One region of the Paenibacillus sp. A3M_27_13 genome, then DNA from elsewhere that is predicted to be linked to it. Evidence: riboswitches for the same ligand, from Rfam matches in the RefSeq annotation. Region 1 holds a riboswitch; each other region holds the start of a gene.
The links. Region 1 has a riboswitch for cobalamin ahead of metE (5-methyltetrahydropteroyltriglutamate--homocysteine S-methyltransferase). Riboswitches for the same ligand answer to the same signal wherever they lie in the genome.

Region 1 (5,559 bases):
CTAGAACGCACAGTTCCAGTACCCCTTTTTTGAATTGGATGTTCACATTCACGAGCGGTGCTCCCTTCCTGGATGTTATCAATAATTCATAGGTGTCGTTCGGAATAAGGGGAAGAAACGTGTGTTTGTGCATAATTTGTCACGGGTACTAATTATAGAACAGTAGTCAGGTATAATTTAACATCATGTACTGATTAATGCAAGGTACTAAATTTTTAATAATAAAATATTTGTGCCAAAATGGGCAGATTTTCTTTCTTGAAGGCTTTATTGAATAGCGAATGTTGTAGAAAAAAGTATTTTTATTTGGAAATTACTCGAAATATGGCTGGGAGCACAAATAGGATGCACTTTAATTTCATTCATTAAAATGATAGATTGTAAAGTATTCAATAGGGTTAAATATTACTTTTTATGAAGAGGTGGGTAAAGGGTGGATTGGAAAAATTGGTATATGGAACTGGAACAGGATGATGAGTCTTGGGATGTATCTGAGGAGATTGTTCTGCGTGGTGTAGTACATCTTAATTTTTGCGGGCAGCCCTCGGAAGTAGAAGTCGAATTTATCGTGGGGGCTGACTCCGAAGAACAGGCACAGACTATAGAAGAACCTACACAGTTGCAAAAAAACACATGGGAGCAGTATATGGAATATTCGTCAGCTATTCATCCTCAAGTGTTGGAGTCCATACACCATCATTATGCTGGCATAGTGGAAAAGTACCGGAATGCTTACAGTATATGGGGAGAGGACCCAGATGAATATGCGCCTTATGTGGAGCGGCCGGAACAATTTCTGGATCGAATACAGCTTGTGTCTATACTGATTTCCGACTCATCGGCAAAGGATGAACTGTATTTGAATTTTAGTTGCTCCTGGGATCGAGAACATGGCTTAGGCGTACATATGAAGCAGATGAAAATGGAGCATATTCAAGGCGTTTATACATTATATGACCTAGAATAAATCCCCCTTCCCGGCTTTTACCAAAAAGGGCCGGAAAGGGGAATAGGATATGGTGAAATGATGGTGCGATTCGATACGATTAAAAGATTAGTTGGATACAGCCAATGCAGCCCGGGCTGCATGAGCCGCTTGTACCATTAGTCGCAAGGCGGCGACAGATTCCTCCTTGGTGCGGGTTTTCAGACCACAGTCCGGATTAACCCAGAACAAATCTGATGGCAATACGCGCAGGGCACGCTGGATCATGCTTAGCATTTCAGATACATCGGGGATGCGCGGACTGTGGATATCGTACACGCCCAGACCGATGCCCTTGTCGTATACCTGATCTTCAAAGCTGACAATCAGTTCTCCGTGACTTCGCGAAGTTTCAATAGATATAACGTCGGCATCCATATCGGAGATGGACTGAATCATATGCTGAAATTCGGAATAGCACATGTGCGTATGGATTTGGGTCGCAGGCTCAACGGTGGCCGTGGTCACAAGGAAGGCTTGAACCGCCCAGTCCAGATAGGCTTGCTGTTGTTCTTTTTTCAGTGGAAGCCCTTCACGAATTGCAGGCTCATCGACCTGAATCATGCCGATGCCCGCTTGTTCCAGTGCCTCTACCTCTGCCCGTAATGCCAGAGCCAACTGTAAAGCAACTTGACTACGAGGAATATCGTTACGTTCAAAAGACCAGTTCAAAATGGTCACAGGGCCTGTAAGCATTCCCTTAACAGGCTTGGAAGTTAACGATTGGGCGAATGCCGTTTCTTCCACGGTCATGGGCTGATCAAAGGAAACGTCTCCGTATATAATCGGCGGTTTGACACAGCGGGAGCCGTAGGACTGCACCCATCCGTTTTGCGTAAAAGCAAAGCCGTTCAGCTTTTCGCCAAAAAATTCAACCATATCGGTCCGCTCAAATTCTCCATGAACAAGCACGTCAATGCCAATGTCCTCTTGAATATCAATCCATTCCTTAATTTGCTGTTGGATGAACGCCCGGTATTGCTCGGCTGACCATTCTCCTTTGCGATAGTGCAGGCGGGCCTTGCGGATCTCGGCGGTTTGCGGGAAGCTACCAATGGTCGTCGTAGGCAGTGGAGGCAACTTCAGCTTATTTTGTTGAATCTCACGACGCTCGGCGAAAGGAACGCTGCGTGACAGAGGCTCTTTTGCCAGCAGGTCGGCCAGATCGGCGGCTGTCTGTACGCGTGCCGCTGAGTTGTTGAAACGGGCTACCGCATCCGCACTTTGCTCAAGCTTGGTGAGTGCGGAAGGATCGTGTTTGCCAAGTGCAGCCGTCAGGACGGCGATTTCCTCCAGCTTTTCATCGGCAAAGGCAAGCGCTTGTACCAGTTCTCGATCCAGCTTGTGCTCTGCCTCCAGGCTGACTGGCACATGCAGCAGACTACATGATGGCTGCACGATAAGCTGTGCGGCAGTGGTTTGTTCCACCAACTGACCCAACAGAGCAGCCACAGCGTTCAGGTCGCTGCGCCATATATTGCGCCCGTCAATGACCCCAGCGCCCAGCGTTTTCTCTTTAGGGAAGCCATGCTGCAATATATGTTGAAGATTTTCGCCATCATCATACACAAAATCAAGACCCAATCCCTGTACCGGAAGTGCGGACAGACGCTCATAATGGTCCAGGCTGCCAAAGTAGGTTTGCAGCATTATATTCAAGGAGGGCGCAGCTTGAGTCAAAGCTTCATAGACTTCCTGAATAATGTCCAAATCCTCTGCCGGGAATGAGGTGGTTAGGACAGGTTCATCGATTTGGACCCACTGAACGCCTTCTGCCGCTAGTTCAGACAGGATACGGGTGTACAGTGGCAGGAAGCTTCGTACGATGGCGGCCAAATCCTTACGGTCATAGCCTTTGGATAAGGTAACGAATGAATAGGGGCCGATGAGGACCGGTTTCCCATCAATGCCTAGTTCTTGTTTTGCTTCACGATAAGCCTGTAAGGGTTTATTTTCAGTGAACACCGGGACTGCGTTTGCCAATTCAGGAACGATGTAGTGATAATTGGTATTCATCCATTTGGTCATTTCACTGGCGGTTGCTCCCTTCTGTCCACGAGCGATCCCAAAATACACGGACAGAGGAACCGGACCTGCGGGACGATGGTTGAACCGTTCGGGTACCAGACCGAACATTACAGATGTATCCAGCATGTGATCGTAATAGGAGAAGTCTCCGACAGGAATGCGATCAATCCCCTTGTCACGCTGCTTGCTCAGATGCTCCAACCGTAATCTTTTCATCTCCGTCTGCAGTTCGCTTTCGTTAATGCTGCCGTTCCAGAAGCGTTCCAGTGCTTTCTTCCATTCCCGGTTTTCGCCGATACGCGGATATCCCAGATTACTGCTAATCAAGCCGGACAATTCAGGCCATTCAATAATGGACATGTACTTTTCCTCCTAGTGGGTAGCTGTTTTATTTTTACGTACCAAAAAAGGCATTCTTCCCCCAGAGTTAAAAATAAGTAGGGGAAAGAATGCCTCCGTGATTAAAAAATCAAAAATACGGCGACTGCTCTTAACACCTCCCTATCTTCCGTAGGTACTTGCGATGTTGTTAAAATAGGCAGGTCTCCTGACTTACGGATCATGACTCTCAGCATTCCTTCCCGGTCTGTGGACCAGTGGATATATGAACAGCTGAAAGTTCCCCGTTTACAGTGGCGGGACCGTGCCGGATTTGCACCGGCTTCCCTTTTAAGCCTGATCTGAATAGAACAGACACCTATCTCCAAGCTATGCGGTTAAGGTATGACGAATAATTATGCACTCGTATACTTGTTCACCATCATAAGTGAAACTTACAGGATGCGCAATAGAAACTCCAATGGAAACAGTTAGCTATATGAAAAAAAGACAAGCCTTACCCATGATGGGGACTTGTCTTAGATATATAGCATCTTGCCGGGTAAACTTCGCGTTAAGCCAATGAAACGGTATAGCCTGCCTGAATACTGGCTTTTACATCTACCAGACGCTGGTTGCGACTGCCCCGGAAGGGAAGGGTCAGGTCCTTTTGCTGTTCTACAAAACGACCATCCACAATCACATCGCACAAAAGCGCTAGCTCCTGTCGCTCCTGATCTGTGAGTAAATCTTCATAGACAAAGCCAGTATAAGCCCACACGGTTCGGTCGGGACAGGCCTCGCGGAAGTCACGCACAAATTGCGAGCATTCTGCTGCTGAGAAAAACGGATCTCCCCCGCAGAGAGTCAGTCCGTCCAACAACGGATTATCCATGATGTCACGAATGACTTCCTGTTGTCGTTGGGGTGTAAATGGCTCACCTGCACGGAAGCTCCACGACGCTGGGTTAAAGCATCCGGGACAGGCATGACGGCAACCGCTAATAAACACGACAGTGCGCAGGCCGTATCCTTCGTTCAGAGATTCCGGAATGTAGCCACACAAATTCACTTATGTTTCACCCGGTCTCGAACTTCTGCCTGTTTTGCAGCATTAAAGCGAACGGTATAATCTCCTGTCAGATATCCGGTTACCCGACGTAAGCGCTGAAAGTGTGTGTGCTCCTCATCTGTGCCACATTGGGGGCAGCTTGTCCCGATAATCCCTTCATAACCACATTCCGTACAACGATCCACCGGATGGTTGATGGAGAAGTAGCCAATGTTCTGATGCAGCGCGTACTGAACAATTTTAAGGAACGCATCCGGGTTATTCCGCGCATTGCCGTCCAGTTCGATGTATGAAATCGCACCAGCGTTGCAGAGGTTATGGAACGGAGCTTCCAAGCTGATTTTACGAGCAGCCGGGAGCGTATAATACACGGGAATATGAAAAGAATTCGTGTAATATTCTCGATCATTTACCTCAGGAATAATTCCGAAATCACGTTGATCCAGCAATGTGAACTTGCCCGACAGACCTTCGGCAGGCGTAGCGAACAATGTAATATTTAAATTGTGATATTCACTCATTCGATCGCAATACACGCGCATGGAAGTGATGATTCGCTGTGCCTCGCGGTATACGAAATCATCCTCCCCGTGGTGTTTCCCGTATAGTGCCTTCATGCACTCAGCCAGCCCGATGAACCCGATCGAAAGCGTACCGTGCTTTAGTACGCTTCCCACCTTATCATCTGGCGCCAGTTCTTCTCCACCTTCCCATACCCCTTCGCGCATCATAAAGTCCGAAGCTTTAGCCGGCTGGCTGGTCTGGATTTGATAGCGATGGATTAGGCCATCCACCGCAATGCGCATAACTTCTTCCAGTCTCGCATCAAAGCGATCACGGTCAGGTGTCAGGCGTTTGCCTGTGCAAATACCATACTCAATCCCAAGCCGCACCAGATTAATGGTATTGAAGGAGAGATTTCCCTTGCCACTCTGCCGATTTCTGCCGAAACGGTCAGAAATGGTGCGGGTACGGCAACCCATTGTCGCTATAATGGTATCCGGGTCATCAGCACGGTAAAAAGGCAAGTTGAAGGTGGCATCCACATTCACAAAATTGGGATACATCCGTCTGCTAGAGCATTCTACCGCCCGTAAGAACAAATCATAATTGATGTCGCCTTCTGCCTGGTTGATTCCCTCTTTGCATTGGAAAA
Region 2 (5,559 bases), 230 kb from region 1:
TTGGTTTTGGCAGGTTTTATACTATTTTAAAGTACAGAAGGAGCGATACTCGCATAATGAAAGCTTTGGAGGAACGTATTCGTCAAGAGGGACAAATTTTATCTGACACCGTATTAAAGGTAGATTCATTTTTGAATCATCAGGTAGATACAGCATTAGCATTGGAGATTGGTAAGGAGTTTGCACGCCTTTTCGGCAGTGCTCCGATCACCAAGGTGCTTACAATTGAAGCTAGTGGTATTCAATTTGCTATGGCTACTGCTATTGCCTTGGGGGTCCCGTTCATTTATGCGAAGAAAAAGAAAGCAATCACGCTGAATGAGCAGGTATACTTCGCCGAGGTTCATTCATTCACTCGGCAGGAAACCTATCAGGTGAGTATTTCCCAAAAATATCTCGATGCCAGCGACCATGTGCTAATCGTAGATGATTTTTTGGCTACTGGCGCAGCATTGGTTGGACTTACGGATATTGTGAAGGAAGCAGGAGCGGAGCTGGCCGGGGTTGGCTGTGTGATTGAGAAGAGCTTCCAGGAAGGTCGTGGACTGTTGGAGCAGAGAGGCATTGCTGTGCGCTCTCTTGCGCGTATCGCTTCCATGGCACCAGGCGAGGTTCATTTTATAGAGGAAGCTGGCGTGGTGATTCCTCCCGTTAAGGAGAATGTGGGATGTTAAGTAAACAAAAGTTATTCGCGCTGGGCTTCCAGCATGTCATGGCGATGTACGCTGGAGCAATTGCTGTACCTCTAATTGTAGGGGGAGCATTGCACCTGACGCCAGCCCAGATGGCTTATTTGGTGGCTGCCGATCTGTTCACTTGCGGGATTGCTACGTTATTACAGATTATGGGCACACGCTTTTTCGGTAGTAGACTGCCTGTCATTTTAGGCTGTACGTTTACGGCAGTAGGGCCCATCATCGCGATTGCTTCGACCTCAAATTTAGCGACAGCGTATGGTGCCATTATTTTGTCTGGTATATTTGTGGTGTTAGCAGCACCGTTGTATGGCAAGCTGCTACGCTTTTTCCCGACGGTGGTTACAGGTTCGGTCGTTACGATTATCGGTCTATCCCTTATTCCGGTGGCGATGAACAATGTAGCAGGGGGTCAGGGCAGTTCGGACTTTGGACAGCCACGTAATTTACTGTTGGCCTTAGTCACACTACTGGTTATTCTGCTTGTGAATCGGTTGGCAAAAGGCTTTTTGCGCTCGATTTCCGTGCTTATTGGGTTGTTCGCGGGCACAGTGGTTGCTTATGGAATGGGAATGGTGCATTTTGCTCCCGTGGCGGAGGCTTCATGGGTGAGTGTTGCACAGCCGTTTTATTTTGGTAAGCCTGAGTTTAGCATTATGGCAGTTTGTACGATGATTATCGTCAATATTGTCAGTATGGTTGAGTCTACAGGCGTTTATTTGGCAGTAGGCAAAGCAATTGATCAGAAGGTGGAGCAGAAGCAGATCGTCAATGGTCTGCGTTCCGAGGGACTTGCGATCATGCTTGGGGGTATTTTTAACGCGTTTCCTTATACAGCTTTCTCGCAAAATGTGGGTCTGATCTCACTCACACGCGTCAAATCGCGGAACGTTATTTTTGCTGCGGGCGGTATCATGGTTGTTCTCGGTTTGCTGCCTAAGCTGGCTGCTTTAACGACAGTGATTCCTAACGCTGTGCTGGGCGGGGCGATGATCGTCATGTTCGGCTCGGTCGCTGCATCAGGCATGTCTATTCTGTCAGAAGTGGATCTGCGGAAGGAAAGCAATCTGCTGATCGCAGCATGCAGTATTGCCGTGGGCCTAGGCTCTGCCGTTCTGCCACAAATGTTCGACCAGCTGCCGAGCTTTGCCAAAATGCTGTTGCAAAATGGTATCGTTTCAGGCTCGATTACAGCGATTGTCTTGAACATCGTTTTGACGAGAAAACAAGGGGACTCGGTCAAAAGCGTGACGGTTCAGGAGGTTCCACAGAAGGTTTGATGATTAGGGATAAATAAACCCTTGCCGTCTGGGGACATATAGATATTGACCCTGTCCGACTGTGCAGTGGCGCTAAAGTTAGCTCTTAAGTTGATTTATTTACTAGAGGAATTTGCTAGAGTAGTGGGCGAGGCAGTGGTATAATTTACCTTATGGATTTTGAATAGTGGTGGATGTTTTCGGACCACGGTGCAGCTTCCCGAAAGGGGGTGAAGCCGATGGTCAACCTTGTGTCGTGCTACGATGTGTTGCGTTGGATGGTTACGTTACTAAGCCTGGTGTTTAGTATTCGTAAACTTTATCGCTGGCTACGTCGAAAATTTCGGAACAAGCGAAAACCCACCGCGTAATTAGGTTGGCCCCTAACGGTGGGTTTCGTTTGCATTAACATTTAGTTATGCAGCGCGCCGTGGTGGTGATCCACAGCCTTTCAAGTCCTAGAGTCTTTGCCGTTGGCGCGGCGAAGACTCTTTTTAGTATACGGACACGATGATTATCTCTATACCTAATTTTAGCACGTTCATTTCGTGCACGCAATGAATAGACATCACCTTCAATCTCGCTGTATCGTTCAAATTTAAAATATTGTGCAGCATTTATTGACAAGCCTGTGACAACAAAATAAGATCGTAATGGAAAGAAATAAAGGAAGAAAACAGGTGTGAGCCGGACGACTCTATGTACGGGGTTTTGTTGAGACCATGTGGATAGTTGTTGAGCGTGTTCACTTAAAAGGGAAGTTCGGTTGATTCCGACACGGGCCCGCCACTGTATACAGGCATCAGCAGGATACTGCTGGAGCTTTCAGAACAGCCACTGGAACTGTGAAGAACCGGGAAGGCCTGAAAGATGCGCCTGGAGTCAGGAGACCTGCCTGTTTTGACATCACTGTCAGACCCACGGGATGCTGGGGAGGTGGTTAGGCGTGCTGCATACGGAATGTCTGAAACCGATCTGATCCCTTCTATGTTTTTGGAGTTGGCTTCGAGGTGAGTTTTGACATTTTATAATGAAAGCATTTCTGACTGCTGATCAAGTGGTCCGGAATGCTTTTTTCGCGTTTTGCGTTAGGTTTATATGATTTTACAAGATAGAGGGGGATTCTTTGAATGATTAGCAATCGTAGTAGGCGTTCATGGTTGATATGTACAGGGGTGATGCTGTTGCTGGCAGTTATGGCTCTTTCGGGATGTGCCAGCAATAAGACGTCGGATAGCTCCGGCAAAGGTGAAAACGCGTCAGCACAACAAACAGCGACAGATAAAAAGCTGGTAATGGCGTATACATGGAAACCGTCAGGCGTTGACCCGCACGGAGATAATAGCTGGGATGTGATGCGATCCGGTGCAGGTGAGACACTGGTACGTTTGAATGAAAAGCTGGAGCCTGTGGCTTGGCTGGCAAAGGAGTGGAAGCAGGATAGTCCTACAGTTTGGACGTTCAGCTTGCAGGATAAAGTCACTTTTCATGATGGAAAGAGTATGGATGCAGCAGGTGTAAAAGCGTCTTTGCTGCGCTCTATCGAGAAAAGCCATCTGGCTAAGGATTTACTGAATGTGAAGTCCATTGATGTAAGCGGCCCGCTGGCTTTGAAAATCACGACAAACCAGCCGAACGCGGCGCTGGTGTCCAATCTAGCTGATCCATCGACAATTGTACTGGATGTGGCATCGATGAAAGATGAGCAGAGTTACCCAGCGATGACAGGCGCCTTTAAAATCAAAGCGTTCAACAAGGACCAATCGTTGGTCGTAGAGCGTTATGACGGATATTGGGGCGAGAAGGCACGACTGGCTGAAGCGACGATGAAGTTCATTACGGACGGGAATTCGCGTCTGATGGCGCTGCAATCCGGCGAGGTGGACGTAGCGACGGATATTCCGGTTGATAACGCAGAGGTACTGAAAAAGAACGACAAGCTACAAGTGCTGTCGGCTCCCTCCTTGCGCACCCATATGATCGTGTACAATATGGAATCGCCAGTATTCAAGGATGCGGCGAACCGTAAGGTGGTGGACAGCCTGATTCCGCGCACATCGATTGTGAGCGCCGTCATGAGGGGCTTCGGTACGGAAGCAAGCAGTCCGTTCCCGAGCATTCTTCCCTTCGGTAAAGTTGAGCGTAAAGCGCTGAACGGAACGGCAGAGCAGCTGTTGACGAAGGATGGCTGGCAGAAAGACGCCCAAGGGACATGGACTAAGCAAGGCAAGCCGTTCGAGGTTACACTGCTGACTTTCCCTCAGCGTCCAGAGCTCTCCGTTATGGCTGAGGTCATCCAAAGCCAATTGCTGAAAGAGGGAATCCAGGTCAAGATTCGCAAGGTGGAAAATATCGACGAGGCGTTGACCAAAAACGATTGGGATTTTGCAATGTACAGCATGCTTACTGCTCATACAGGAGAGCCGCAATATTTTATGGACATGTTTTATTCTTCGAAAAGCGAAGCCAATGTAAGCCGGTATAGTTCCAAACCGCTAGAGAGTATTCTTAACAGCTTGAAGCTGGCGAAGGATACAGCGCAGCGTAATGCTGTGACACTACAAGCGCTGGATATCATCAATGCGGATTTGCCACAGTCGTTCATTGTGCATCCTGATAATGTGTTTGGTGTGAAAAAAGGGGTGGAGGGTTTTACACCCCATCCGATCGAGTATTACTACATTACAGCGCAATCTGATATTACGGAATAACGAGCTGCGTATCCTATGATTCGTTTTATACTGGAACGTGTGGCGCAGCTGCTCATCATTGTATTCGTTGTATCCACGCTGACTTTTGTACTGATGCGGCTCGCTCCTGGTGACCCTGCTACTATTTTGCTCACCGCGCATAATGTCCCTGCCTCTGAGGAGGCGTTGACGACGCTACGGCAGGAACTGGGCTTAAACGAGCCGCTTCATATTCAATATGTGAACTGGCTGCGAGATGTGTTCACGGGGCATTGGGGCACCTCGTATGTATCCAAGGAATCCGTGCTAGCCGAACTATGGAACAGACTGCCTGCTACTGTGGAGCTAGCTGCTGCGGGCTTTGCCGTCATGACGGTGCTTACGCTGGGGCTGGGACTGGCTGCCTCGCTAAAAATCAGCGGCCCACTGGATCGTCTGGGCAGGCTGTTTGCCCTGCTGGGATCGTCGATTCCCTCTTTTTGGCTTGGGTTTCTGTTGATCTATCTATTCTCCGTTCGCCTGGGCTGGCTCCCATCCATGGGAAGGGAGGACTGGACACATCTAGTGCTCCCAGCGCTGACTCTTGGTGCAGGTTTGGGAGCGGTACAAGCACGTGTACTGCGTGCTCAAATGCTGGAGCTGGGTGACCGGAATTTTGTGAAAGCAGCGAAGGCCCGAGGCTTTTCCCGTATGCATATCCTGTTTTTTGAGATATTTAAGCATGCGGTTCTGCCTATGATTACACTGCTAGGTACCAATCTATCATTTATGCTGGCAGGTAATGTCATCGTCGAGACCATTTTTTCATGGCCGGGGTTAGGTAAGTATTTTATAGATGCGATTACCCAGCGAGATTATCCGGTGATTCAGGGGTATGTTATTTTTGCCGTATTTTTAATTGTAGGTGTTCAGTGT
Region 3 (5,559 bases), on a different contig from region 1:
GCTCATGGAGCAGGTAGATGTTTTGTTCCTTGGGCAGCCGAATAATCCAAACGGTGTGCAATATGGTAAGCAGGAGCTGTGCGAACTGGCAGAAGCGGCTGGCAAAACGGGTACCGTGCTGGTGGTGGATGAAGCATTCATTGATTTTATCCCGCTGGAACGGCGAATCTCACTACTGCCTGTGCTGGATCGCTATCCTCATGTGATTTTGATCCGGTCAATGACCAAATTTTATGCCATTCCTGGCTTGCGATTGGGCTATGCGATTGCTCATCCGGACTATATCCGGCGAATGACGGCCAAACAGGTGACCTGGAGTGTGAATGGATTGGCGTTGCTGGCTGGGGAGGCGTGTTTGAGAAGTGGGCAAGCATATGAGCACCAAACACAGGAGCTGATTGCTACGGAGCGCAACCGCCTGTTGACCGCCTTGGCGGAATGGGGCTGCGGTGTTGTTCCCGGCGAAGCCAATTACGTGCTGGCAAGGGCGCCGGGTACGTGGAGCGCATCGGCGATTCAGCAGGCGCTTGGACAACGCGGAATTCTTATACGTAGCTGTGCTATGTATCCGGGACTGACGACGAGTCATTTTCGGATTGCGGTCAAGGATGCAGAAGCCAACGACAGGCTGCTGTCTGTATTGGGTGAAGTGCTGGAGGAGGAGCAGCGGCGTGACAGTTAGCTTGATTATCCTGGTAGCCTATCTTTTGGACAGGCTGATCGGTGACCCGAGGTGGTTGCCGCATCCAGTCATCGGTATGGGACATGCCATTTCAGCATTGGAAAAAGCGATTCGCCGCCAGGCCCGAAGTGACCGGGGGTTGAAACGTGCGGGTATACTGCTTCCACTCATTGTGGCGGGAGGCTCCTTTACGCTCGCCTGGGCGCTATTGCACTTGCTTGCCTGGATTCATCCGTGGTTGTCTGTCGGCGTAGAAATGGTGCTGATTGCGACAACGATTGCTTCCAAAGGACTAAAGGACGCAGGAATGGCAGTATACCGAGCGTTGCAGGCGGATGACCTTTCTGCGGCACGGCGGGAGCTGGGCATGATAGTTGGGCGGGATACGCAACAGCTTGATGAGCCTGAGATTGTACGCGGTACGGTTGAAACGGTCGCTGAAAATATCGTGGACGCGATTATTTCCCCGCTTTTTTATGCCCTGATCGGGGGAGCACCCTTGGCGCTGGCTTATCGTGCTGTGAATACGCTCGATTCCATGGTTGGCTATAAAAATGAAAAGTATCTGCATTTAGGCTGGGCTTCAGCACGTCTGGATGATGTCGCTAACTACATTCCGGCACGTCTGACAGCGGCAATGCTTGTGGTAGCGGCGTGGATGTACAAGCGAGATGCTGCAAGAAGCTGGCGCACAGTCAAGCGAGACGCTCGTCTGCACCCAAGCCCGAACAGTGGCTTCCCGGAATCGGCTGTTGCTGGTGCACTGGGGATTCGTCTTGGAGGCTATAATGTGTATCATGGCGTGCGCTCCTTTCGTGCATACATGGGCGATTGGATACGACCGCTAGAGTCGAAAGATATACGGCATACGATCCAGCTGATGTTCGCCGTGTCCAGTATGTTTGTAGGATTGTGTTTGTTAGGAGCCGCAGGTTGTTTTGCCTTGGGATGGGTGCGGTGAGGAGTGACACACTGAATAATGATCGAGCAGGAAGTGACATGATCTTGAAACAAGATATAGCAGCAAAAAGGACAGTAGAATACGCACAAAGTCCGAACTCACAGGAGGATAAGGTGCCGTATGATGCTAAAGAAGATCTGCATTGGGACATGGAACTTGTGTTAGTTCGTCACGGCACAACCTTATGGAACAAGGAACGTCGATATCTAGGACACTCCGACTTAGGTTTGCTACCGGGAGCAGAGCAGGAATTAAAGCCTTTGCAAGAAAAATTGCAAGGGCAGTCCTTTGCTCGAATCTATTGCAGCGATTTAATGCGATGTCGCCAGACCTTGCAGATCATTGTGCCGGAATCAGAATTGACGTCTGGAGGTTCCCTATCTACTATGTCTCCTATGATGGAACCACGTCTGCGAGAGCTTCATTTTGGTGAGTGGGATGGAAAAACGTATGACATGCTCAAGGATGTGTCGTTGTATCGCGCTTGGATTGATGAGCCGCAACGGATAACCCCTCCTGGAGGAGAGTCTTGGGCAGATTTTGTGAATCGTCTACGGAAATTTCTTGACTCTCTGTATGAATGGCGTGTTGCTATGGAAGTTCAACCCATGGATTTGACTGCTGCGCCACCCTCTGTTTTGGTCGTTACGCATGGTGGCGTAATTCGTCAGTTAGCTTGCATGCTGATACCGGGCCATGATTTTTGGAGTTTGAATCCGAAGCCGGGAGAAGCATTTAGGATTCAATTGAGGCTGGCAGGACGGCACAATTACATAGCAGAAATGCTTCCTCATTAGGTTAGACACCTGCGGATAAAGAGGCAGTTTGGGTTGTAAGCCGCCTCTTTTTAACCTATAATCATCAAGTAAAAGAACGGCTTGACTACCACTTATCAAATATCCAGCAGACGAGGTCGGCGCAGCGTGATGAAACTATGGTTTCCCTTGCCTGCGCTGTTAAAAGGGAAGTCGGTGTGAGTCCGGCGCGGTCCCGCCACTGTAAATGGAAACATGCCCGTTAGTCCTGCTTTATGTGCTACTAAGCATATGAAAGAATTTCAGGACATGCATTTTACCATAAGTCAGGATACCTGCCCGTCCGCCTGTCACCATAGTCCTTCGAGGAAAGGATGACGTGTTCGCAGTGACTGTCCATGCGGAAAGAAGCTGCCGCCTGCGCACGATCTGCGCTAACGTGGCCCCTGTGTCCTGATATGAGGATGCGGGGTTTTTTTGATAGGAAAAGAAGGCTGGATTTAGAAGATATCTGATGATGTTCAAGTAACGCTCTTAACGATTTTTTATGAAGGGGTGCAAATCATGGCAGGAAAAAAAATAAAGGTTTGGACAACAGGTCTATTGGTTCTGATTTTGGCAGTTGTGCTGAGTGCATGTGGAGCTAATGGGAAAAATGCTGAAAATAAAGAGAACCAGAATTCTTCACAGCAGCCGGGACAGACCGTAACCGCACAAGAGCCTCCGGGCAAAACAGTTTACCCACTCACGGTTAAGGATACAACAGGACAGGAATTTACATTCAAAAAAGCGCCGGATAAAATCGTTTCCGTCTCCCCGGCAGAAACCGAGGCGCTGTTCGCCATCGGGCTGGATAAGGAAATTGTTGGCGTCTCCGACTACTCTGATTACCCGGAAGCAGCTACGAAAAAGCCTAAAGTGGGCGGTATTATGAAACCGAACGAAGAGGCGATCATTGCTGCTAACCCGGAAGTCGTTTTTGCAGGGATATCACTTAGTGAACAGGCTACGACCAAGCTGCGCGACATGGGAATTATGATTTTTAAAACGGAACCGAAGACAGTTGAAGATGTCATGGCTAACATCGAATTGTATGGGAAAATCACCGATCATCAGAAAGAAGCGAGAGCGGTGACTGACAAGATGAGAGCAGATGTAGCTGAAGTGAAAGAAGGAATTAAAAATATCGGTAAAGGTCAGAAGCTGCGGGTATACGTCGAGTTTTCACCAGGCTGGACAGTTGGTAAAGGCGAGTTTATGGACGAGCTGATCACGTTAGCGGGCGGCGAAAATGTAGGTGCCACGCAGAAGGGGTGGTACCAAATTAGTGAGGAAAATATTATTGCTGCGAACCCTGACGTGATTTTGTACAGCAAAAGTGTCAAGGACGACAAAACTGGTCAAACGCTCGGCGAAATCATTAAAGCTCGCAGTGGATGGGATCAAATATCGGCTGTTCGCCACAACCGGGTATTTGCCGTGGATGATAATTTGATTAGTCGTCCGGGTCCACGCGTAACGGAAGGTCTCAAGGAAGTGGCCAAGGGCGTGTATCCTGAAATTTTCAAATGAACCGTAAACTGATCGGCTTTGGAGGAACAGGTCTTGTCCTGCTGTTACTGACGCTACTGCTCTGTCTTGGCATCGGCTCGGCCAAGCTTCCGGTCAGCCAGATCACGGGCATTCTGGTTAACCACCTTCCATGGTTAGGCGATACGTTTACACCGGATTGGAATACATCCTCAGAGCAGATTATTTTGAAGGTTAGATTGCCACGAGTGTTACTGGGAATGTTGGTAGGAGCAGCGCTGGCGCTGGCTGGAGCCGGATTTCAGGGTGTGCTGCGTAATCCTTTGGCTGATCCGTATACACTGGGGGTATCCTCGGGGGCTTCAGTAGGAGCGGCAGTACTGATTTATTGGGGCCTTCAATTTTCATTTGTTGGCATATGGACGCTGCCGCTAGTGGCATTTACGACCGGAATGCTGACGCTGTGGATGGTGCTGACGTTGGCACGGGAAGGTGGAAAAATTCCGACACAAAGTCTCATTTTGTCGGGTGTGGTGATGCAATCCTTTCTGGGGGCGGTTGTTTCCTTTCTGACAGCCATGTCGAAGGAGACGGTCAATGAAATATTGTACTGGACGATGGGAAGTCTTAGCCTGCGCGGTTGGTCATATACAGGAATCCTTTTACCTTATGTGGTCATAGGACTGGTATTTCTATGGAACCGGGCACGTGTGCTGAATATTTTGGCTTTGGGTGAACGTCAGGCGGCTCACATGGGAGTTCATGTAGATGCGACGAAGCTATCTGTTCTGATCATTTCCACGCTGCTGACAGCAGCCGCTGTCTCGGTATGTGGAGTGATTGGCTTTGTGGGACTCGTTGTACCGCATATCATTCGTCTGGTGACAGGGCCTGATTACCGGATGATTGTTCCATTATCTGCGTTCGGTGGAGCTATTTTTATGGCTTGGGCAGATACGGCGGCTCGCACGTTGTTAGCCCCCACGGAAATTCCTCTGGGCGTGATGACGGCCTTTGTTGGGGCACCGTTCTTCGCATATCTCCTGTACCGGAACAAGAAGCTGCGCAGGGGGGAAATGCTGTGACAGAACAAAGTGAATCACAGAAGGTACGTGATCGGGCGTTAGAGGTAGCGGGTCTAACACGTGCCTATGGAGAGTTCCATGCGTTAAAGAATATAAGCTGGAGCGTCGACGAAGGAACTTGGTGGGGGATTATTGGTCCGAACGGCAGTGGAAAATCCACCTTGCTGCATTTGCTTTCCGGTGTAGATCAGCCAACTTCGGGAAACGTTCATATCTATGGCAAAAAGGTCGGTAGCTACAGCAGAAAAGAGCTTTCCCGACTCATAGCCGTACTCCAACAGGAAGGGCTTCCTCCAGTGGGATACACCGTCAGGGAAGTCGTAGAAATGGGACGTTTTCCTCATCAGGACTGGCTAGGCAGGGAAAAGGGTGTTGATGTGGAGGCGATCACGGATCGCGTGCTAGAGCGATTGGGTCTTACCACGCTGGCGGACAGAGCATTGGACCGCTTGAGTGGGGGACAGCGACAGCGTGTAGCTTTGGCAAAAGTAATGGTGCAGGAGCCACGAATATTGCTGCTGGACGAGCCTACGACCTATCTGGACT

Region 2: it holds a riboswitch for cobalamin, as region 1 does, so the genes downstream of both, NLX82_RS13905 (ABC transporter substrate-binding protein) here and metE (5-methyltetrahydropteroyltriglutamate--homocysteine S-methyltransferase) in region 1, are expected to answer to the same signal.
Region 3: it holds a riboswitch for cobalamin, as region 1 does, so the genes downstream of both, NLX82_RS08555 (ABC transporter substrate-binding protein) here and metE (5-methyltetrahydropteroyltriglutamate--homocysteine S-methyltransferase) in region 1, are expected to answer to the same signal.

The regions. Positions count from the first base shown of each region.
Region 1 covers NZ_JANAVE010000003.1:430,573-436,131, forward strand. The annotation lists gene NLX82_RS14915 (PadR family transcriptional regulator) at 1-52, opposite strand, end outside; gene NLX82_RS14920 (DUF6985 domain-containing protein) at 434-967, shown strand; gene metE (5-methyltetrahydropteroyltriglutamate--homocysteine S-methyltransferase) at 1,055-3,373, opposite strand; cobalamin riboswitch at 3,534-3,729, opposite strand; gene nrdG (anaerobic ribonucleoside-triphosphate reductase activating protein) at 3,906-4,403, opposite strand; gene NLX82_RS14935 (anaerobic ribonucleoside triphosphate reductase) at 4,400-5,559, opposite strand, start outside.
Region 2 covers NZ_JANAVE010000003.1:203,588-209,146, forward strand. The annotation lists gene NLX82_RS13890 (xanthine phosphoribosyltransferase) at 57-674, shown strand; gene NLX82_RS13895 (nucleobase:cation symporter-2 family protein) at 668-1,975, shown strand; cobalamin riboswitch at 2,664-2,867, shown strand; gene NLX82_RS13900 (hypothetical protein) at 2,825-2,968, shown strand; gene NLX82_RS13905 (ABC transporter substrate-binding protein) at 3,085-4,665, shown strand; gene nikB (nickel ABC transporter permease) at 4,681-5,559, shown strand, end outside.
Region 3 covers NZ_JANAVE010000002.1:452,652-458,210, forward strand. The annotation lists gene cobD (threonine-phosphate decarboxylase CobD) at 1-682, shown strand, start outside; gene cbiB (adenosylcobinamide-phosphate synthase CbiB) at 672-1,643, shown strand; gene NLX82_RS08550 (histidine phosphatase family protein) at 1,682-2,440, shown strand; cobalamin riboswitch at 2,562-2,755, shown strand; gene NLX82_RS08555 (ABC transporter substrate-binding protein) at 2,963-3,970, shown strand; gene NLX82_RS08560 (FecCD family ABC transporter permease) at 3,967-5,013, shown strand; gene NLX82_RS08565 (ABC transporter ATP-binding protein) at 5,010-5,559, shown strand, end outside.